3 regions of the Luteibacter sp. CQ10 genome follow, and region 3 is predicted to be linked to each of the others. Evidence: riboswitches for the same ligand, from Rfam matches in the RefSeq annotation. Region 3 holds a riboswitch; each other region holds the start of a gene.

Region 1 (7,576 bases), on a different contig from region 3:
GCGTCCATGGGCCATGCCGTCACGTCGTGCCCGGCTATGCGCCAGGCGTGCGCGTGTTCCGCGTAGCCGGGCGCGACGATGCCCACGCGGCTGGGAGCGCGAAGCCAGGGCAAGGCCTGGATCGCCGCCTGCGTGCCCGCGACGGGCAGCAGGTGTTCGACACCGTAATAGGCGCGCGCCGCGTCGAGCAGGCCGTCCTCGTCTTCGGGCAGGCGGTGCCAGGCGTCGGGCGGCGTCGGCGGCACGGGCCACGCATGCGGGCTGACGCCCGTGGAAAGATCGAGCCAGTGTTCGCGCGGGATGCCATAACACCGGGCCGCGCGGGCGAGCCGTCCGCCGTGCTCAAGCATGGGCCGCCGCTCCCGCCGCCAGGGCCAGGGCGAGCCAGAGCACGACGCCGCGGTCGACGAGGCGCAGGGCGCCACGGATGGATGCCGCGCCGGGCCGGTCGCCTTCGCCGAGCGGAGGGCGATCTTCCCAGCGTCCGTGGTACGGCGCGGGACCGCCGAGGGCCACGCCCAGCGCACCGGCACCCGCCGCCATGACCGGACCCGCATTGGGGCTTTTCCACGTCGGCGCCTGCACGCGCCAGCAGCGCATCGCCGTGTCGAAACGCCCGACGGCCGCATAGGTGAGCGCGGTGAGTCGTGCGGAAACGCAACCCAGCACGTCGTCCGCGCGCGCGGCGGCCCAGCCGAAACGCAGGTAGCGCGGCGTGCGATAGCCCCACATCGCATCCAGCGTGTTGGCGAGTCGGAAGAGCAAGGCGCCGGGAGCCCCCAGCAAGGCGAACCAGAACAAGGCGCCAAAGACGGCGTCGTGGCCGTTCTCCAGCACCGACTCGGTGGCGGCGCCGGCGACCTGCGCGGCATCGAGGGCGCCGGTATCGCGACTCACCATGCGGCTGACGGCCGCCCTGGCGGTGGGCAGGTCGTTCGCTTCGAGGGCATGGGCGATCGGCGTCGCGTGATCGGCGAGGCTGCGGCGGCCGAGCGCGAAGTAGAGGGTGGCGACGTCAAGGCCCCAAGCCCACGCCAAAGGCAAGGCATGGCGCAGGGCGACCATGATGCCGCATGGCACGAGGACCATCACCCCCCATGCCGTCGCTCCTGCGTACGCAGGAGCCCAGAGCGAAGCCTCCGGACGACGCGCCGGCTCCACACGCCCGGCCCTGGGTTCCTGCGTACGCAGGAACGACGTGAGGGGGTTCATGCGGCGCTCCACGAACGACGCGACCTGGCCAAAACCGACCAGCGGATGAAACCGGCGCGCCTCGCCCAGCCACGCGTCGATCAAGACCGCCGCCAGCATGGCCAGCGCCGTGCTCACGGCAGGAACAGACGCGCCGCGGCGTCGGGGTTCGACGGGAAATAGAAATGCACGAAGCTCGCCGTCATGCGGTCGCGGCGATACACGGCTTCGGCGGTGGGGCCACCGTTCGGATTGATGGCGCGAGCCAGCGGCTCGGCAGCGATTTCGGCGCGTGCGTAATGGAACGAATGCCCGCGCAACGCACCCTCGGGAAGCTGCACCGCCTGCATGCCCAAGGCCGCCAGTCGCGGCTGCATCGTCGCATGGCCGGGCAGCAATCCCGCCATGGCAGCGTCGCGTCCCTCGCGATCGGCGAGGCGGCCCAGCGCGTAAAGCAGGCCGCCGCATTCGGCGAGCAGCGGGAAACCGGCATCCACGTGCGCGTGCAGCGCATTCCGCAAACCGGCATGGGCCGCCAGGGTGTCGAGATGCAACTCTGGATAGCCACCCGGCAGCCATACCGCATCGCACGGCGGAAGCGGATCGCCTGCCAGCGGGGAGAAGAACCTCAGCTCGGCGCCCGCCCGGCGTAGCACATCCAGGTTCGCCGGATAGACGAAGGCGAACGCCTCGTCATGCGCGATGGCGATGCACCGGCCGTCGAGGCGCACGCGCGCCGTCTCGTCGACGGGCGCTTCGAACGCCACCGGCGGCGGCATTGGCAGCGCGCTGCGTGCGAGCAACGCATCGGCCAGCGCATCCAGCCGTGCGTCGAGATCGGCCAGTTCGCCAGCGGCGACGAGACCGAGATGCCGTTCGGGCAGGCTCATCGCCTCGTCGCGCGGCAAGGCGCCGTACCAGTCGATGCCCTCGCGCAGGCTCTCGCGCAGCAGGGTCGCGTGGTAATCGCTGCCGATGCGATTGGCGAGCACGCCCTGCACGCGCAGGTCGTCGCGGTACGCGGCGAGCCCGTGTGCCAGCGCACCGAAGGTCTGGGCCATCGCCGAGCCGTCGATGACGGCGAGCACGGGCAGTCCGAAACGCACCGCCAGATCGGCGCTCGACGGCGAACCGTCGAACAGGCCCATCACGCCCTCGACGAGGATCAGGTCGGCCTCGCCCGCCGCCTCATACAGGCGGCGACGGACATCGTTCTCACCGCCCATCCAGGCGTCGAGCTGGTACACCGGTGCGCCGCTCGCCCGCTCGAGGATCATCGGATCGAGGAAATCGGGCCCCGTCTTGAAGACGCGGACCCGGCGCCCCTGGCGCACGTGCGCGCGGGCCAGCGCGGCGGTGACGCTGGTCTTGCCCTGCCCCGACGCGGGCGCGGACACCAGCAGGGCGGGACAGGAACGACTCACAGCTCGATACCCTTCTGCGCGCGGATGCCCGCCTGGAAGGCGTGTTTTACCACCCGCATCTCGGTAACGGTGTCGGCGACGGCCACGAGGTCGTCCGGCGCCCCGCGGCCGGTGACCACCACGTGCTGCCTTTCGGGCCTCGCGAGAAGGGCCGCGATCACGCGCTCCACGGGCACGTACTGCTTGGTGAGCGCGATGTTCAGCTCGTCCAGCAGCACGAAATCATACGACGCATCGCCGAGCATGCGCTCGGCGATGTCCCAGGCCCCAATGGCGGCGGCAATGTCGCGGGCCTTGTCCTGGGTTTCCCAGGTGAAGCCCTCGCCCATCACGTGGTAGTCGACGCCCTCGTTGTCGAAGAGTCGGAAGAACGCCTCTTCGCCGGTGGAGAAACTGCCCTTGATGAACTGCACCACGCCGCAGCGGAAGCCGTGGCCGAGCGAACGCGCCAGCATGCCGAAGCCCGACGAGCTCTTGCCCTTGCCATTGCCAGTGTTCACCACCAGCACGCCGCGATCGATGGTGGCACGCGCGATGCGCCGGTCGATCAGTTCCTTCTTGCGTTGCATGCGGTCACGATGGCGCGCCTCCTCGTCCATCTCGCGCCAGGGCGTGTCGCCGCTCATGCGTGCGCCGCGCCTTCGTGGGCACGGAAGACGCGGGCGAACACGGCATGCGCCACCTGGGCCACCAGCACGTAGCACGCCGTGGTGCGCACGAACAGCGGCCCCCAGGTCATCAGGCGCACGCCGTAGTCGGCGAGCGTCGGGTGGGGATAGCGGCCGCCCAGGAAGTAGAACGATCCACCGGAGACCACGTACGACAGCGATGCGCTCACGAGCAACGTCATGAAGACAACGGCATGCGAACGCAGCGAACCGTCGAAGCGCGGTGCCACGGCACGCCCCGCGTACCACAGCACCGCGTACGCGAGCGGCAGAAACGCATACGCCAACGTGATGCAGAACGCGCTCACGCCCGCGTAGCTCACCGAATACCAGTCCACCAGCACCGCCAGCGCCACGAAAGCCACGAAGAGCAGATGCTTCCGCAGGTAGATGCCGCCGAGGAAAAACAACGCCATCGAGGCATCCGGCAAGTGCAGCCAGTCGCCGAAATGATGGAAGCGGGTACCGATCATCACCAGCGCGAACAGCGCGGCGACGGCAACGGTCAGCGATCGGGAAAGCGGCTTCATCGTCAGGTCTCCGGTAGGGATCGATTACGTGCGGGGCTGGTAACGCAGCGTCAGCATCCAGTTGCGGCCAGGCTGGTTGAAGTAGCGGGCGGTTTCGTAATGGCGGTCGAAGACGTTCTTCGCCGCCAGTTCGAGCTTCCACGCCGCGTCGAAGGCGTAGGCCATGCGCAGGTCGGTGAGCGCGTAGCCGCCGAGGCGATGCAGGTTGGCCGTATCGTCGTAGCGGTAGCCCGAGGCGAACACGCTGGCCCCGACGCTGAACGCGCCGAACCGGCGGTCGAGGTCGATGTTGGCGGTGCGTCGCGCGCGACGCGGCAACAGGTTGCCGTGGCTGGCATCGTCGCTGTCGTCCTCGGGTTGCAGCCACGTCGCGCTACCGGCAAGCGTCCAGTCGTCGACGGTCGTGTCGGCGGCCAGTTCGACGCCACGGATGCGGGAACGGTCGATGTTGTTGGCGCCGCCGAACGGGAACAAGGGGCCGGTGAGGCCCGCATCGAACACGATCAGGTGGTCGATGCGGTTCTGGAACGCGTTGACCGACCAATGGCCCCAACCCGGCGTGCCCTTGAGGCCCAGCTCCCAGTTGCGCGAGGTCTCGGGACCGAGATCGGGGTTGCCGTAATCCGGGTAATAGAGATCGTTGAAGGTCGGTGCCTTGAACGCGGTGCCGTAGCTGGCGGTGACGCGGAGCTCATCGGTCAGCGCGTAACCGTACAGCAGGCTGCCGGTGGTCTTGCCGCCGAACTGGCTGTTCTCGTCGCGACGCAGGCTGCCCTGCACCGAACTGGCGCCGAATTCCTGTTGCCATTGCGCGAACAGGGCGTGGTTGTGTCGCGCGTCGACGAGATAATCCGTGTTGCCGACCACATGATCCTGCTGCCAGTCGAAGCCCACCGTCGCCAGGCCGTAGCTGCCGCCCACGTGGCCCAGGTCGGCCTGCAACGAAGCGATGTCGCGATGCGTGTTGAAGGTGTCGGCGTAGACGCCGTTCTCGTAGTCGGTGGAGAAATCGCCGCTGCGACCGACGTTGAGCGTGATCAACGCATCCTTCGACGGACGGTAGTGCACGCGGCCACCGATGGCCTGCGTGGTCGATTCGGCGAAGTTGCTGCTGGTGCCGTCGTAATGGTTGCGGCCTTCGCTGCGCGTGGCGCTCGCGTCCGCGTCCCACTGCTCGTCGAAACGCCAGCCGCCCTTGAGCGACAGCGCGTTGTCGCGGTAACCGTCGCGATCGGGCTCATAGGTGAAGCAACCGCCGCCACCCGGGCTGGGCTTGCCGCGGCAGGCATTGATGCCGTCGGTCTGGTCGTGGGTGGCTTCCACCGCGTACCAGCCGTTCTTGCCGCTACCGGCGAAACCCGCCGAACCGCGCAACGTCGACCAGCTGCCGACACCCACCGAGAAACTGGGCACGAACGTGCCCTGCGGATGACGGGTGAAGATCTGGATGACACCGCCGAGGGCTTCGGAGCCGTAGAGGCTCGAATACGGGCCGCGGACGATCTCGATGCGCTCGATCTGGTCGACCGGGATGTCCTGGAAGGCGGCCGTGCCCGATGTGGCCGAGCCGATGCGCACGCCGTCGACCAGCACCAGTACATGGTCGGACTCGGTGCCGCGCAGGAACACCGACGTGGATTTGCCCGGACCGCCGTTGTTGGCGATGGACACGCCCGGCACGGCGCGCAGCAGGTCGGCGACGGAGTTCGGCTGAAGGCGCTCGATGTCGGCGCGGTCGATCACCGTGGACGCGGCGAGCACCTGCGTGGCCGACTGCTCGGTGCGCGAGGCGGTGACCATCACCTTGTCCAGGTCGGTGGATGCCTCATCGGCATGGGCGGTCACGGGCAAAACGAAAACCGTCGCGATAGCGAGCGCGAGGCGGGACGAGCGGAACTTCACGGTGTCACTCCCTACGAACCGCGCCAACCCGCGCGGCATGGATGCGGGGACGGACGAAAGGGGAGACGAAGGAGTGCCGGCGAATCGCGGACGGCCACCCTCGACAGGCCCTCCGCCAGTCCGGTGTCGCCTCGAGGCCGGTCTCCGGGCTTGCGGGCATGGGAGGGCATCCCATCGGACCGGCGCCTTCCCGTGCCATGGGCACAGTGGCATGAAGCCGGTCGTTGACTCGCTTACCGTTGCGGGGGCAGCTCCGGAATGGCGCGTTTTCGAAGAAAACGGCGCGTCACCGGATTCCCGTTTCAATCCCCGGCTTGATAAGCCGGGGATCACCTTGGGCCTGGCAAGTGTAGCTGAACGGCGGCCGTGTTGGTCGACTCGGCGCAAAGGAAGCCGGAATCTGCAAATCCCTTGCAGGAGCCTTAAACCGGACGACCTTGGAGCACGACTAGGCCGCGCGGGGTTAAAACCTAAACGCTCTCCGGCTCTACCGGTCGAGGTTTGCACGTCAGAGAGATTTCAACAGGCTTCGCGAATACGTCATCCGAGTCTTTTCCACTCACCACCATCGTGAAAGGAGAACGTGCGACGTCCGCTTCAACGCATTTATAGCCGAGCGCAAACTCAGACATGGCGCTTTCGTCTTTAGCCCTCCCGGAAGCGGATTCGCACGAGCTACCCGCCGCACACTCCTTGCGACTCGCTACCACAGTCACGGGAAAACTCGGAAACCCTCTTACCTTGCGCACGGGAATCGATACCAGATCATCGACCATCCCCTCGGCCGCAGCCGGCGCTTCGACGGAAAATTCCTCGCATCCCTTTCCTTCCTTGAACAGCTTGTAGCCTTTCGCGACCCCTCGCATCGAAGCACTCTGAAAGTCGATATCCTTCAAGGCTTTTGCGTCTTCGGAATTCGTATGGAAGCCTACCTCGATAATGACGGAAGGCATCGAAGCAAGGCGGTTTTCACCGTGATTACCGTCCTGAGGTGAAGCTGCAACCGGAAAGCCAGCGAACTTTTCCTGCGCGTGAATCTGCTCCTTCATATAGCACAATACGGAGTTCGCAAGCTTTACCGACTCATCACGACCCTTTTGTACAAACGCCCTTGTGCCACGAACGGATCCATCATCGGATGCATTCGTATGCACATGAAACACCGCCTCTGCCCCGATAGCGTTCGCATATAACGGACGACTCCGGATATCCTCGTCACGCTCACGCAAGACTTCCGTCGAATCAGGAAGAGAATGCCATATATCCGGCCTTTCGGGGATAGACTCTTCAAGGAGATACCTGGCAGCCATCATGTAGTATGGCTGCCCGCTTGGCTTATGCTTTCCAAATTTGCTCTCCCTGACATCTACCGGGGACATGCTTGCCAAGTAAAGCTCTGCATAAAGTAGAGTCGCAAAAGTAACGGATATTTCGTCCTCAAGAATTCCGTTATGCATCGACCGTTGAGGACGCCAATCGTTGTAGCCGTGATGAAAATAGTATCCATGGCCAGCAGCGACAGCTACAACGGGAGAGAACCGGCCGTTTCGATTACTCATCTCAACCCTCTTCACCTCCGGTGGACTTCTTTCCTCAGGAAACCAGAAGTACATATCCTTTCCACCAAACCTTAGCTCCAGCCCTCGAACGGATGGAACGTTCTCCAATAAAGGTTCAAGGGTCAACCATAGACCGTGCTCGAAATCCTCCATCTCCACATACGCCGAAATCGGACCGAATCGCTCGTCCATATGCACGATCAGCGACTCCGAAACCGGGTCAAGTATCGCCGTTATATGGATCGGAAGATGATCATTTTCGAAGTGTGGCCGGACGTTGGCGAACTCATTTGCGGCCGCAT
Region 2 (7,576 bases), on a different contig from region 3:
GTGAACGACGCCGTGGCGCAGGGCGTGCCCGGCGTGCTCGGCATCCATCTGGAAGGCCCGTTCATCGCGCCGGAGCGCAAGGGCGTGCACGACGCGGCCAAGTTCCGCATCGCCGATGCCGACGACATCGCGATGGTGGCGCGCCGCCATGGCGGCGTCACCCTGCTCACGCTCGCGCCCGAGCGCGCCAGCCCCGAGGTGCTTCGCCAGCTGATCGACAACGGCGTGATCGTCTGCGCCGGCCACACCGCGGCCAACTACGAGGTCACGCGCGATGCGCTGGCGATGGGCGTGCGCGGCTTCACCCATCTGTTCAACGCGATGACGCCGTTCACCAGCCGCGAACCCGGCGTGGTCGGCGCAGCGCTGGAAGACGCGGCGAGCTGGTGCGGATTGATCGTCGACGGCCATCACGTACATCCGGCCGCCCTGCGCGTGGCCATCGCCGCCAAGGCGCCGCACAAGATGATGCTGGTCACCGACGCCATGCCGCCGGTCGGCTCCGACAACCCGAATTTCGTGCTCAAGGGCGAAACCATCACCGCCCGCGACGGCGTCTGCCAGACCGCCGACGGCACGCTGGCCGGTTCGGCGCTGGACATGGCCGGTGCCGTGCGCAACACCGTGAACATGGTCGGCGTCGCGTACGACGAAGCGGCACGCATGGCGTCGACCTATCCGGCCGCGTTCCTCGGCCTCGGCGGTACGCACGGACGCATCGCCGCGGGATGCCGGGCCGACTTCGTGGTGATGGATGACGCCTACGCCGTGGGCGAGACGTGGATCGGCGGCAAGCGGGTATTCGTCGCCGCCTGACGATGTCGCTTCGCAGGGTTCGCCGATACGATCGGCTCCCACCCCTTCGGTAGACAACCTTGCTACCGAAGGGGTGGGAGCCGATCGTATCGGCGAACCAAGGGTGCCTCTCGCGCAAAAAAAGCCGGCGACTCCGCGCCGGCTCGAGTACAGGGGAGAGGATGGAAAGCCGCCCGGATACGCTGCCCGGACGGCCGTGCGGGAGCCGTTAAAGCGAGAAGTCGTACCGCACTCCGAAGCGGAAGTACCGCGGCGACTGGAACGCGATCGGGCGACGGTAATCCGGATTCACCGCCGGCAGCCCGTTGGCGTCGACCGTATCCAGCTCACCGGTGTCCACCTGGCCCACCACGCGCTGCTTGCCCGCCACGTTGAATACGGCGGCGGTGAAGGCCAGCGGCTGCTCGGCCCCGGCCCACATCGGACGGTATTCAGCGTTGAGGTCGAGACTCCACGTCCACGGCAGGCGGCCACGCGAACCGCGGGGCGCCGGCTGGAAGCCGCATTCGAAATACGACGCGCCGTACTGGATGGCATCGACCGGATCCTGGCCCAGGCAGTTCTTCGGACGGCCGGTGGCCATCGCGACGTTGGCGCCGACCAGCCACTCGGGGCTGGCCTGCCAGTAACCGTAGGCCTTCAGCTGGTGCGTACGGTCGTTCGGCAGCGGGCCGTTCGAATACTGCATGATTTCCGGCGCGTCCCAGTCCTGCGTCACCGACGGGTCGAGCTGGCCGATGTCCGATTTCAGCTGGCCTTCGGAGTTGCCGTAGCTGCGCGAGAACGTGTAATCGACGCGACCGTACCAGTTGTCGGCCAACTGGTGCTCCAGGTAGAGCTCCAGCGAGTAGTACTTGCGCTTGAGCGGGGGGAACGCCACGCCGGCGGGCGAGGTGAAGTCGTCCTTGGTGAGGTGGAACGGCACCAGCGTGCCGTTGCCGTCCACGTCGACGTTGAAGGTGTTCGACTCGCCCGGATTGAACAGGTAGCAGCCCGGGATCGAGGCGTTGCTGATGTCGATGCCGTTACGCGCCGCGTACTTCTCGAAGGGACGACTGTCGCAGAAGTCGTCGATCGAGCTCCTCAGCTTGCGGTACGTGGCCTTGGCACCGAAGCTCCAGTTGGCGCCGAGGGCCTTGTCGAAGCCGAGGATGTACTCGTCCTGGTAGTACGCCTTGATGCCGACCGCCGCGATGGTCTTCGGATTCAGCGGCGTGCCGTCCTCGCCATTGAGATACGCGCGCGTGCCGATCTGTACCGGATCCGCCGGTGCCCCGGTGATGGGGTCGATTCGCGTATAGGTGTAGTACTCGGAGTAATACGTGGACGCCGATGCGCCGCGAATGGCCACGTTCGACGGAATCGCCAGGTGATAGCGGCCCGCGTTGGCGTACAGCTTGAACGTGGAATCGCCGAACACGTCCCAGGTGACGCCCAGGCGCGGGGCGAGCTGGTGGCGCTGCTTCACGTAGGTCTCGCCGTCGCCGTTGATGTTCTTGAACTGCTCGTTGCGCAGGCCGATGGACGCCATCCAGCGATCGGTGATCTGCCACTTGTCTTCGATGAACTGGGCCTCCTGCTCCACCTTCACGTTGGCGCCGGTCTGGAACAGGCGTTTCTGGGCGAAGTAGTCGACACCCGGCGGCACGACGATGCCACGGCTGGGGATGTCGCCGGCGGCGGCGTAGATCCAGCGATAGCCACCCTCGTAGATGTTGCCCGAGTAGGACTCCAGCGTCTGGTTGTCGACACCGGCGCGCAGGTCGTGGTCGCCCACGTGGTATTCCACGTCGAGGCGCCAGCCCTTGGTCTTGTCCTTCGCGCCGTCGCCGAGCACCGTGCCGTTGACCAGGCCGCAACCGACGATCTTCTCGCCGGCCGGGATGCCCGCGCGGTTGTCGAGGATCCACGGGCAGTTCGATGCACCGGCGTAGTTGAGGTTGCGCTCATGGCGCGTATAGCTGTGACCGTACAGCGCGTTGACGGTGAGTTCGTCGGTCAGGTACCCGGTGTACTTGCCGATGTAGACGTCGCCGCCCGGTGCCGAACCCGCGCCCGCGTCGAAGTTCTTCAGGTTGTCGGTGCCCAGGTACTGCGCACGGTTGCCGGTGGCGTAGTCGTACGCATACACGCTGCGCTCGATGTTCGACTTGTCGCCGAGGCCGGTCACTTCGAGCAGGTGGTTATCGGTGATGTTCCAGTCGATCTTGGCCATCCACTTGGTGGCCTTGGCTTCCTGGTTGGTGCGCTGCGCCGTGACGCTGTTCGAGGTGCTGGTGAGGTTGGAACGGGTGAAGTCGCCCGCGGCGAACAGGAACAGCTTGTCCTTGATCAGCGGACCGCTGATGTAGCCGGTGTACTGCGTGTCGCCGCTCTTGTTCTCCTCGCGGTACTGGTACAGCTCGCCGTTGGTGCGATAGATGTTCTTCGGATTCTGGCGCAGGCCCTTGGGCGTGACGTACAACCCGAAGCCGGCCTTCCACTCGTTGCCGCCGCGCTTGGTCACGATGTTGATCACGCCACCGGTGGAGCGGCCGTATTCGGCACCGTAGCCGCCGGTGTAGATCTGCTGCTGGTCGATGGCGTCGAACGGCAGGCTGGTGAAGCCCAGGCCGGTGAGCGCGTTGGTCACCGCGTAGCCGTTGATGTAGTACTGGTTTTCCGACGCCGACGAGCCACCGAACGAGGCCACGTTGCCGTAGCGGGAATCGCCCGATACCACGCCGGGCGCGAGAAGCGCGGCCGCGGTGACGTCACGCGCCAGCGGGATTTTCTGCAATTGCTGCGAGGTGAGCACGGTGCGCGAGTCGACCGACGAGACGTCGATCGCCGGCAGGGCGTTGCCGGTGACCTGCACGCCTTCGAGGGTCTGCGCCGAGGCGGTGGTCGCGGCGCTCGCGCCGGCGAAGGAAACGTCGACGCCGCCGCCGATGTTCACCTGCACGTTATCGCGAGTTTCCACCGTCTGGCCGCCGCGTTCGAGCGTGACCTTGTAACGGCCGATCGGCAGCGAGGGCACGCGGTAGCGGCCTTCGGCGTCGACGCCGGTGTCGCGGGCGAGACCGGTATCGAGATTTTCCAGGTGCACCGTGGCGCCCTCCGGCTGCGCGACGCGACCGAAGACCACGCCCGAGGCATTGGACTGCGCGAAGACGGAGCCGCTGGCGAAACAGAGCGCCAGGGCGACACAGAGAGTGGAACGGCGCGGCACGCGGCCGCCGGAATGGATGCGAAGCATGATGTGACCTCCCCGAAGTGAACCGCAAACGAGCCCTTCCACGGCATGGCCGGGCCCAACGTTTCAATCGACGCCGTCACACCCGCCCGGTATCTCTCCGGCTCGAGCGCCCCCTGTCAACGCAACATCTTGCGTTCGACAGCATCCCGTCCCGTTTACTCGCAAATGTTTGCGAATGTCAAGCTCTCGTTAGAAATTCGTGACTTGGACCCCGTCGGGGACTAAAGTGGCGCCCGTTCGGGTGTCCCGACCGGCGTTCGGCCGGCGGGATGAAACGGGAAGCCGGTGCGCCGCTTGGGCGGCAAGGCCGGCACTGCCCCCGCAACGGTAAGCGCAGGGAGGGAAGGCCCTCCTCGGACCGGCCATCGGCCACTGCCCTCGCGGGCGGGAAGGCGCCGGTCACGAGCCACGAGCGGTGGCGACGCGCGAGTCCGGAGACCGGCCCGAGTGGACGTCTCTTCTGAGAAAGGTCTCAGGGGAGCGTTTCCTGTTACGGACGATTCGCGGCGGGCGGATCCGGACAGCCCGGCGGCTTCGTCCGCGTGTGCCGTTCGCCTTCCTCCGCCACGACGTCCATCGCATCGTGATCGAGGAACCCGTTCCATGAAGAAGACCCTGCTCGCGGCGGCCCTGCTGTCGTCGATTTCCATCGTCGCCCACGCGGACGAGGCCGACCGGCTCGACCCGGTGGTGGTGACCGCCAACCGCGCGCCCACGCCGGCCGACGAGGTAATCGCCTCGGTCACCGTGATCTCCCGCGACGACATCGAGCGCATGCAGCCGGTGAGCGTGCAGGATATCCTCACCGGCTTGCCCGGCGTGGTGGTGTCCAACACCGGCGGCATCGGCCAGCAGACCTCGCTGTTCATGCGCGGCACCAACAGCGCGCACACCCTGGTGCTGCTCGACGGCGTGCGGGTGGGCACGGTGGGCGCCGGCCTGCCCGCGTACGAGCAGTTGCCGGTCGAGCAGATCGACCACATCGAGGTGGTGCGTGGCCCCCGCTCGAGCCTCTACGGTTCGGATGCCATCGGCGGCGTGATCCAGATCTTCACCCGCCACGGCGAGGCCGGGCAGGCGCCGACCCCGACCGTGTCGGTATCCGGCGGCAGCCACGGCTACACGGCGGGCCAGGTCGGCGTCTCCGGCGGCACGCGGCACGGCTGGTACAACGCCAGCCTGGGCGGCCAGTACACCGCCGGCATCAATGCCTGTCGCGTCGGCGCGGGGGACGTCTTCAAGGGCTGTTTCACCAACGAGCCCGACCACGACGCCTCGCGCACCTACAACGGCGCCCTCTCGGGCGGCTACCGCTGGGACGACGGTACCGAGCTGACCGGCAGCTGGCTGCGCAGCAAGGGCGACATCGAGTACGACGGCGACTTCCAGAACCTCACCCGCCGGTCGCAGCAGGTGGCCGGCGCGAAGCTGGCCTTCGACGTGGCGGCCGCCTGGCGCATGTCGGTAAGCCTGGGCCAGAACCAGGATCGCGCCGACAACTACCTCAACGGGATCGGCAAGGCGGTGCTCGACCCCGTCACCTTCGCGCCTGTCGTGGTGGACCCGGACAAGTACCGCGTCGGCTACCTGTATTCGAAGCGCAACCAGGCCTCCTGGCAGAACGATTTCACCCTCGCCACGGGCCAGACCCTGAGCGCCGGCGTGGATTTCCAGCAGGAGAAGCTGCGCAGCGATACCGATTACCTCAAGGACAAGCGCAACAACACCGGCGTTTTCGCGCTCTACCAGGGTGTGTTCGGCCCGCACGAGATCCAGCTGGTGGCCCGCCACGACCATAACGAGCAGTTCGGCAACCACGACACCGGCTCGGCCGCCTACGGTTTCTCCTTCGGCGAGGGCATGAAGGTCACCGCGTCGTACGGCAGCGCGTTCCACGCGCCCACGTTCAACGACGAGTTCTATCCCTACGGCGCGCCGGTCGACCTCAAGCCGGAGACCTCGCGCACGGCCGAGATCGGGTTGTCGGCCCACCGAGGCGTGTGGAACTGGGCCGTCAACGCCTACCAGACCAAGGTGGACGACCTGATCGGCTCCGATGCGCACTTCATTCCGGTCAACGTGAGCGAAGCACGCATCCGCGGGCTCGAGGGCCAGGTCGGTGCCGACGTCGACGGCTGGCACCTGCGCGGCTACGCCACCTTCCAGCAACCGAAGAACCGCGACGGCGGCGTCGAGCACGACAACCTGCTGGCCCGGCGCCCCGAGCGCACCGCCCGCGTGGACGTGGACAAGGACGTCGGTTCGTTCACGGTCGGCGGTTCGGTCTACGCGGCCGGATACAGCTACGACGATGCCGCCAATACCGAACGCCTGGGCGGTTACGCCACCGCGGACCTGCGCGCCACCTGGCACGTGGACCGCGACTGGAGCGTGCAGGGGCGCGTGGCGAACGTGGGCGACAAGCGTTACGAGACCGCCGCGTACTACAACCAGCTCGGTCGCACGTATTACCTCACCGTGCGCTTCTCGCCCTCGCGCTGAACCGTTCGCCGATGCGATCGGCTCCCACCCCTTCGGTAGCGGGCTCACTACCGAAGGGGTGTGAGCCGAAGCGGTGAGTAAGCAGGGACCGAAACGCCAGGCCCCTGCCTTCCGGCAGGGGCCTGACCATAGGCACACGCGACGGCATGGTGCCTTGGCGGATAAAGTTCGCGGGCGCGGGGAGGGTTTCCTCGCGATCACAGGGAGTCACGTGAACTTCTTCGCACCATTCATCCGCCGGCCGATCGGCACGTCGCTGCTGGCGGCGGGCCTCCTGCTGGCCGGTACGCTGGCCTACCAGTTGCTCGGCGTCGCGGCGCTGCCGTCCATCGACGTGCCGGCCGTGGCGGTGTTCGCCCAGTTGCCGGGCGCCAACGCGCAGACGATGGCATCGACCGTCATCGCCCCCCTGGAGCGCCACCTCGGCCGCATCCCCGGGGTGGACGAGATGTACTCCAGCAGCAACGACTCCAGCGGATTCGTGCGTGTGCGCTTCAACATGGCCCGCAACACGGACGCCGCCGCGCGCGACGTGCAGGCCGCGATCAACGCCTCGCTGGCCGACCTGCCCCAGATGCCGGCGCCGCCGCAGTACTTCAAGTTCGACACCAGCCAGATCCCGGTGCTGCTGGTGACGCTCACCTCCAAGACGATGCCGCCCGACCGGCTCTACGACATCGTCGATACGCAGATGAAGCCGGCGGTGGCGCAGATTCCGGGCGTGGCGCGCGTGCAGGTGTTCGGCGGCACGCCGCATGCCGTGCGCATCGAACTGGACACCCGCGCGCTGGCCGCCAAGGGGCTTACCGCCAACGACGTCGGCAATGCGCTGCGCGCGGCCAACGTCACCTCGCCGCAGGGCCTGTTGAGCGACGGCAAGACGCAGATGACCGTCATCGCCAACGACGGCCTGCACGAGCCGGAGGAGTTCGCGCGCATCCTCATCGCCTCGAAGAACGGCACGCCGGTGAGGCTGTCGGACATCGCCAAGGTCTACAGCGGCCAGCAGGACCAGTACCA
Region 3 (7,576 bases):
TTGGTGTTCACCGCGCCGATCATCCGCACCGAATGCGGTGTTCCCCCGGGAATCCACACGGCGCGCTCGGGCGGTGCGATCCATGCGCCGAAGGGCGTCGTCACGGCCACCGTCCCCCGCGACGCGTAGAGCAGTTGCCCTCGGCGGTGCCGATGGGTCGCCAGTTCAAAGGAGGCGGGGTAGACGTTGGCCCGCGACACGACCGGCCGGGGCACGGCCTCGAAGGCGTCGGCATCGTGCTGGGTCATGGTTGTCCCGTTCGCGAAGGCTTCTGACCCATATCCTAGCGCGGGACAGTCCTTGAGCGTGTTCTCATACGCGTACCCGCTCCTTTTCCCCAGGACATCCCGATGCAAGCCCCCGCCAGCGCCGAGGCGGACGCCCCGCGCGCCACCAGCCCCACCGTCTACGGCGTGATCTTCGCCATCAGCTTCTGCCACCTGCTCAACGACATGATGCAGTCGTTGCTGCCGGCCATCTATCCGGGCCTGAAGGAGGGTTTCCACCTCGACTTCGGCCAGATCGGCCTGATCACGCTGACCTACCAGATCACCGCTTCGATCCTGCAGCCGCTGGTGGGCCTGTACGCCGACCGCCGGCCGACACCGCTCGCCCTTCCCGGCGGCACGCTGTTCTCCCTGGCCGGACTGCTGGTGCTCTCGGTGGCGCACACCTACCCGATGCTGCTGGTCGGGGCCTCGCTGCTGGGCATGGGTTCGTCGGTATTCCATCCCGAATCCTCGCGCGTGGCGCGCATGGCCTCGGGCGGCCGCCACGGTCTCGCCCAGTCGCTGTTCCAGGTGGGCGGCAACGCCGGTCAGGCGCTGGGCCCGCTGGCCGCGGCCATCGTGGTAGTGCGCTGGGGCCAGTCGAGCCTCGCCTTTTTCGCGATGCTCGCCCTGCTCTCCGGCGCCATCCTGTGGAACGTGGGCCAGTGGTATCGCCACCACGGCCTCACCCGCCTGAAGGCGGGCGGCACGCACCACGTGACGGTACCGACGAGCGCCGAGGCCCGTCGCGGTATCGCCGTGCTGCTGGCCCTGATCTTCTCCAAGTACGTCTACCTCGCCAGCCTCACGAGCTACTTCACCTTCTACCTGATCCACCGCTTCGGCGTGTCGGTGGAGAGCGCGCAGTTGCACCTGTTCGTGTTCCTCGGCGCGGTGGCCGTCGGCACGGTGCTGGGCGGCCCGCTCGGCGACCGCTTCGGGCGCAAGCACGTCATATGGTTCTCGATCCTCGGCGCGTTGCCGTTCACGCTGCTGCTGCCGCACGCGAGCCTGTTCTGGACGGCGCCGCTTACGATGGCGATCGGCTTGATCCTCGCCTCGGCGTTTCCCGCGATCGTGGTGTTCGCCCAGGAACTGGTGCCGGGCAAGGTGGGCATGATCTCCGGGCTGTTCTTCGGCTTCTCGTTCGGGATGGGTGGGCTCGGTGCCGCGGGACTGGGCGAACTGGCCGACCACATCGGCATCGAGGCGGTGTACCAGGTGTGCGCGTTCCTGCCGTTGATCGGGTTGCTGGCGGCGTTCCTGCCCAACCGCAAGCGCCCGACGAACTGACTCTGCCTGGTAGGAGCCGCTTCAGCGGCTCCTACCAGGCGGGGTGAAGCACGTTTCGGCCGTTATTTCGGCAGCGCATACGCGATCACCCAATCGCCCTGCTTCGTCCCGAGCGAACCATGGCCGCCCGCGACGACGAGCACGTACTGCCGCCCGCTCGCATCCGCATAGCTCATCGGCGTGGCCTGGCCACCCGCGGGCAAGCGGGCCTCCCATAGCTTGTGCCCGGTGCGCACGTCGTACCCGCGGATGTAGTTGTCGAGCGTGCCGCTCAGGAACGTGACGCCACCCGCGGTGGTGAGCATGCCGCCCATGCTGGGCACGCCCAGCGGCATCGGGATCGGCAACGGCGCGCTGTCGACGATGGTGCCGTTCTTGTGGCGCCACATCATCCGCCCGGTACCCAGGTCGACGCCCGCGACGTAACCCCAAGGCGGCGCCTGGCAAGGGATGCCCAGCGGCGAGAGGAACGGCTGCAGCTCGATGGCGTAGGGAATCCCCTTGGCCTGCTTGATGCCCTGGGTCTCGCTTTTCGACTCCGCGACCTCCGTTTGCGCCAGCTCGTCCTTGGGAATCAGCCGCGATTGGAAGGCCATGTAACTCGGGTTGATGAGCATGAGCTGTCGCGTGGGATCCACCGACACGCCGCCCCAGTCGAACACGCCGAAGTTGCCAGGGAACACGAGCGAACCCTGCTCCGACGGCGGGGTGAACATGCCGTCGTAACGCAGCGAGCGGAAACGCACGCGGCACCACAGCTGGTCGAGCGGCGTGGTGCCCCACATGTCCCGTTCGCGCACGTCGGGCGGCGCGAAATTGAGTTCCGACAACGGCTGCGTCGGCGACGTGTGGTCGCCGGGCACCGCGCCTTGTGGGCGCGCCACTTCATGGATCGGCACGATGGGCGTGCCGTCGCGGCGATCGAGCACGTAGACGCTGCCCTGCTTGGTGGACGCCACCAGCGCGGGCTTCATGCCGTCGGCGGTCTTCAGGTCGATGAGGGTCGGCTGGCCGCCGACGTCCATGTCCCACAGGTCGTGGTGGGTGAACTGGTAGTTCCAGCGCAGCTTGCCGGTGGCGATGTCGAGGGCGACGATGCCCGCGCCGAATTTCTCCGAGGTGGGCGTACGGGTGCCGGCGAACTGGTCGGGCGTCTGGTTGCCCATCGGCAGGTAGACCATGCCCAGCGATTCGTCCACGCTGAAGAGCGACCACACGTTGGGCGAGTTGCGCGTGTAGGTGTCGCCCGCCGCGATGGGCGCGGTGTCGTCGGGCTTGCCCGGGTCCCAGTTCCACACCAGGTGGCCGTCGTGCACGTCGTACGCGCGGATCACGCCGGACGGCTCGTTCGTGGATTCGTTGTCGGTGACGTGCCCGCCGATGATGACCAGGTCACGCGTTACCGCCGGCGGCGACGTGGAGTAATAGCCGCCGGGGGTGAACGGTCCGATGTTCGCGCGCAGGTCGACGGTGCCCTGGTTGCCGAAGTCGGCGCACGGCTTGCCCGTGTCGGCATCGAGCGCGATCAGGCGCGCGTCCGCCGTGGGGAGGAACAGGCGGCGTGGGCAGATGGCCGAAGCGGTGGCCGTCGGTACCCATGTGCTGGACGCGGATGCGGGCGCCGTCGTCGCCGGCGCGGGGGCCTGGGCCGATGCGTATTTCGCGTCGTCGTGATACGACACGCCGCGGCAGGTCATGTGCTCCCAATGCTTGAATCCGACGGGGCTCTGCAACTGGGGATCGAACTCCCAGCGCCTCGCGCCGGTGGCCGCGTCCACGGCGATCACACGGCTATGCGGGGTGCACAGGTAGACGGTGTCGCCGATCTTGAGCGGCGTGTTTTCCGCGGTGGTTTCGGTGGGATCGCCCGGTCCCGGCATATCGCCGGTCTGGATCTTCCATGCCACGTCGAGGTGCTGCACGTTGTCCGCATTGATCTGCGTGAGCGGCGAATAGCGCTGCCCGAACGGCGAACCGCCGTAGTCAGTCCAGTCGGCGTCCGGACGCATCGCACGATCTCCTTGCGGGCCGGCGACGGCAGCCATGGGCAGCGAGCCCCCGAGGTCGGGTTCGGGATGCAGCGCACCGGCCGCACCGACCGCCGCGACCACGAGCAGCGCAAGGAAAAGGAACCCGCCACCCGTGCCCCGGGCCGTATTGGTGAAACGGCCCGGGGTGAGGCCGCGACGCGACCACGGCAACAACAGCCATAGGCCGAGCGCGAACCAGAGGTCCAGGCGGGTCAGCAGTTGCCACCAGTCCAGGTGCACTTCCCATACGGCCCACGCGGCGGTGCCGATCAGCAGGAACGAGAACAGGTACACGCCCATGCGCGATCGCAGCAGGAGCAGCAACGCCGACAGCAGCGTCACCAGACCGGCCACCAGGTAATAGGGCGACCCGCCGACGTGCAGCAGCTGGAGGCCTCCCCAGAGCAAGACCGCGCCGTAGGCCGCGAAGACGAAGGCGGTGAACACCGTCATCGGGTGAAAGGCGCGAGTTCTTACGTACATGGCTTCACCCTCGGGATCCTCCCGCAAAGCGTGGGGGCGAGAGCGTGAATCCGAGGTGGAGGCGTGACCGGGTCACGCGTCGTGAAACGCGCGACTCATCACCGGTCATCGCGACGACAGTTCGGCGATGACTTCGTCCAGCCCCGTCAAACCCTTGACCGACGACGTGCCGAAATCGATCCAGCCCTCGTTGAACCCGTCGATCATGCGCATGCGCGGATGCGGATGGTTCATGCCTTGCGCACGAAAACGGGCCTCCCACGCATCGCGCGGCACGACACGCGCCGTCACCTCGCGACCCAGCGCGCGCGTGAGCGATGCGGCGATGTCGTTCGGGCTCACGCGCTCCGGTCCTTCCAGTTCCACCACGCGAACCCCCTGTCCCGGCTCGTCGAGCAGCGTCGCGGCGAGGCGGCCGATGTCCTTCGTCGCCACCATCGCGATGCGCCGGTCGAGCGGTTGCAGGTAGCTGTCGATGACGCCTTCGTCGCGCGCCATGGGGATGTCCCACTGCGCGTTTTCGATGAACCACGCGGCGCGCAGGAAGGTCACCGGCATGGGCAACGTGGCGAGCTCGCGCTCCATGTGCGCGAGTTGCGAGAGCAGGTTGTCCTCGACGGCGTCGGCGCCGATGGTGGACAGCGCCACCACCCGGGCGGGCTTCGCCGTGAGCAGGGCCTCGCGTATCGAGGCGATGGTACGGCGCGACTCGGTGTAGCCGGGCGACGGATCGAACGTGGGCGGCAGCAGCACGAACACCGCTTCGGCGCCGTCGAAGGCCTGGGTGAGCGCGGCGGTGTCGTCGAGGTCGGCCACGGCGAAGTCGGCGAAGGCGCGGCCCTTGGCGGCCTGACGGACGACGGCGCGGAAAGGCCGGCCGGCCTGGGTGAGGGCCTCGGCGAGCGAGGCGCCGACCTGGCCGGTGATACCGGTGATGGCGTACATGGGGTTTCTCCGTGGGGTGACGGAGCACAGGTTAGGCCGTGCCGATCCGTGACTGAAGCGACGTGCGGTGGTTACTCCGCTGACGTTTTGTCATCGATCGGACCGGACACATGGCTGACAGGTGTGCCAGGACATGGTTTACACCTCGACCGACGTCCGCCTGAACCGTCGCGGGATCGATGTCGCGTTCAGCCCTCCACCGTAAAAGCTCCATGCACGTTGTCGGCACTCCGGCACGGCCTTTGTCGATGGCCATGACGACGCCGGGCTAACGGCAGGAGGGGTATCAATGACGCACTCGAATGCCCATAGGGAGTCACGTCATGAAGACCGTCCTCGCCGGCCTCGCGCTCACCTTCACCCTGGCCAGCGGCAGCGCCGCGGCCGGCCAGCTCGACAAGCTCGGCGGCCTCATGGGCGGGTCCGGGGGCTCGCTGACCTCCGGCAGCATGGGCAACGCCGCCGGTGTCATCCAGTACTGCATCAGCAATAACTACCTGGGCGGCCACAGCGACGCCGCGGGCGTGAAGGACCAGCTGCTCGGCAAGCTGGGCTCGGGTGACACGACGGCGGCCAGCAATGACGCCTCCAGCGGCCTGATGAGCAAGCTGGGCAAGAAGACCACCACCCCCGCCGTGCAACCCACCCAGGACAAGGGCTACCTCGACGGGGCCAAGGGCCTGCTCCGCAGCGGCGACGGCAAGACCCTCGACCTGGCCGGCGCCCAGGGCGGTGCCGGGGGCGATCTCAAGGCCCAGGTGACGCGCAAGGTGTGCGATGCGGTGCTCAAGCAGGGCAAGAAGTGGGTGGGCATGTAACGGAGCCTTTCGGGAGCCGGCTTTGCCGGCGATGGCGGTCCCGGCCCATCCCGTCGCCGCGACGCCGGCTCCGCGACCGCCTTTGCCCGGCAAAGCAAGCACATAGGTCATTTACCCTACATCTTGTGTTGACCTCCCCCTGCCTCGCCTATATCGTGTGTCCCGCTGGTGTCCGAGGAGGCGCGACTGCCCGTCGGAACTAATAGGGAATCCGGTGCGAATCCGGAACTGCCCCGCAGCGGTAAGTGGAAACGACCCCGGAACGAGGCACTGGTCTTGAACGAAGACCGGGAAGCCCCGGGTAGGCCCGGCGAAAGCCCCCGTCCACGAGTCCGAAGACCTGCCAGCAGTCGACGCCACGACCGGCGTCGATGAGGGTGGTGGCGGCTTCCGCGGGGAGGCACGTCGTGACCGGAGCCTTCGCGGGCTCCGTCCCGGCCGTTTCCGCGTGTCTCCACTGCGTCGAACCAGTTTCATGGGGTACGCCAGAATGACCACGATGGATTCCGCCGCGCGCGAGCGCACCGAGACGGCCGACACGGCCTCCCACCCCACCACCGCTCCCGGCAGCGAGAAGGCCCCCGCCGCCGGCTACCGCAACGACGCCCCGCCCGCGTTCGCCCTCACCCCGCCGCACAACCCCGGCCAGATGCGCGTGACCAAGCGCAACGGCGGCCAGGAAACCGTCGACGTGAACAAGATCGTGCGCGCGGTGACCCGCAGCGCCGACGGCCTGTACTCGGTCGATCCGATGCGCGTGGCGCTGAAGACGATCGGCGGCCTCTACGACGGCGCCACCACGCAGGAGCTCGACCAGCTCTCGATCCGCACGTCCGCCGCGCTCACCGCCGAGGAACCGGAATACGGCCAGCTCGCCGCGCGCCTGCTATCGGCCTTCATCGACAAGGAAGTGGCCGGGCAGGAGATCCAGTCGTTCTCGCAGTCGATCGCCACCGGCGCCGAACTGGGCATCCTCAACACCCGCCTGCGCGACTTCGTGCAGGTCAACGCGCGCAAGCTCAACGACGCCATCGACACCGCCGCCTCGCGCCGCTTCGAATACTTCGGCCTGCGCACGGTGTATGACCGCTACCTGCTGCGCCACCCGACCAAGCGCTTCGTCATCGAGACGCCGCAGTATTTCTTCATGCGCATCGCCTGCGCGCTCGGCGGCAACGACGTGACCGAGACGCTCGAGCTGTACCGCATGCTCTCCTCGCTGGAATACCTCGCCAGCTCGCCGACGCTGTTCAACGCCGGTACCGCGCACGAGCAGCTGTCCTCGTGCTTCCTGCTCGATTCGCCGCAGGACGACCTGGCCTCGATCTACGCCAAGTACGGCGACGTGGCCCAGCTGTCGAAGTTCGCCGGCGGCATCGGCCTGGCCTATTCGCGCATCCGTTCGCGCGGCTCGCTGATCCGCGGCACCAACGGCCACTCCAACGGGCTCGTGCCGTGGCTGAAGACGCTCGACGCCTCGGTCGCCGCCGTGAACCAGGGCGGCAAACGCAAGGGCGCGGCCTGCGTGTACCTGGAAAGCTGGCATGCCGACATCGAGGAATTCCTCGAACTGCGCGAGAACACCGGCGACGACGCCCGCCGCACGCACAACCTCAACCTCGCCAACTGGGTGCCCGACATCTTCATGCGCCGCGTGGAGAGCGACGGCGACTGGTCGCTGTTCGACCCGAAGATCGTGCCGCACTTCGTCGATACCTGGGGCGCCACCTTCGACGCC

Evidence for each region. Region 3 has a riboswitch for cobalamin ahead of JNG39_RS18355 (ribonucleoside-diphosphate reductase subunit alpha). Riboswitches for the same ligand answer to the same signal wherever they lie in the genome.
Region 1: it holds a riboswitch for cobalamin, as region 3 does, so the genes downstream of both, btuB (TonB-dependent vitamin B12 receptor) here and JNG39_RS18355 (ribonucleoside-diphosphate reductase subunit alpha) in region 3, are expected to answer to the same signal.
Region 2: it holds a riboswitch for cobalamin, as region 3 does, so the genes downstream of both, JNG39_RS12345 (TonB-dependent receptor) here and JNG39_RS18355 (ribonucleoside-diphosphate reductase subunit alpha) in region 3, are expected to answer to the same signal.

Annotation. Positions count from the first base shown of each region.
Region 1 covers NZ_JAEUYM010000002.1:228,306-235,881, forward strand. The annotation lists gene cobD (threonine-phosphate decarboxylase CobD) at 1-350, opposite strand, end outside; gene JNG39_RS09935 (CobD/CbiB family cobalamin biosynthesis protein) at 343-1,311, opposite strand; gene JNG39_RS09940 (cobyrinate a,c-diamide synthase) at 1,326-2,615, opposite strand; gene cobO (cob(I)yrinic acid a,c-diamide adenosyltransferase) at 2,612-3,241, opposite strand; gene JNG39_RS09950 (hypothetical protein) at 3,238-3,813, opposite strand; gene btuB (TonB-dependent vitamin B12 receptor) at 3,838-5,715, opposite strand; cobalamin riboswitch at 5,833-6,067, opposite strand; gene JNG39_RS09960 (N-acetylmuramoyl-L-alanine amidase) at 6,186-7,576, opposite strand, start outside.
Region 2 covers NZ_JAEUYM010000002.1:784,442-792,017, reverse strand. The annotation lists gene nagA (N-acetylglucosamine-6-phosphate deacetylase) at 1-816, shown strand, start outside; gene JNG39_RS12350 (carboxypeptidase regulatory-like domain-containing protein) at 1,025-4,054, opposite strand; cobalamin riboswitch at 4,277-4,516, shown strand; gene JNG39_RS12345 (TonB-dependent receptor) at 4,658-6,556, shown strand; gene JNG39_RS12340 (efflux RND transporter permease subunit) at 6,768-7,576, shown strand, end outside.
Region 3 covers NZ_JAEUYM010000005.1:183,791-191,366, forward strand. The annotation lists gene JNG39_RS18330 (helix-turn-helix domain-containing protein) at 1-248, opposite strand, end outside; gene JNG39_RS18335 (MFS transporter) at 351-1,562, shown strand; gene JNG39_RS18340 (glucose/quinate/shikimate family membrane-bound PQQ-dependent dehydrogenase) at 1,625-4,075, opposite strand; gene JNG39_RS18345 (NAD(P)H-binding protein) at 4,181-5,020, opposite strand; gene JNG39_RS18350 (DUF2501 domain-containing protein) at 5,344-5,838, shown strand; cobalamin riboswitch at 5,988-6,201, shown strand; gene JNG39_RS18355 (ribonucleoside-diphosphate reductase subunit alpha) at 6,329-7,576, shown strand, end outside.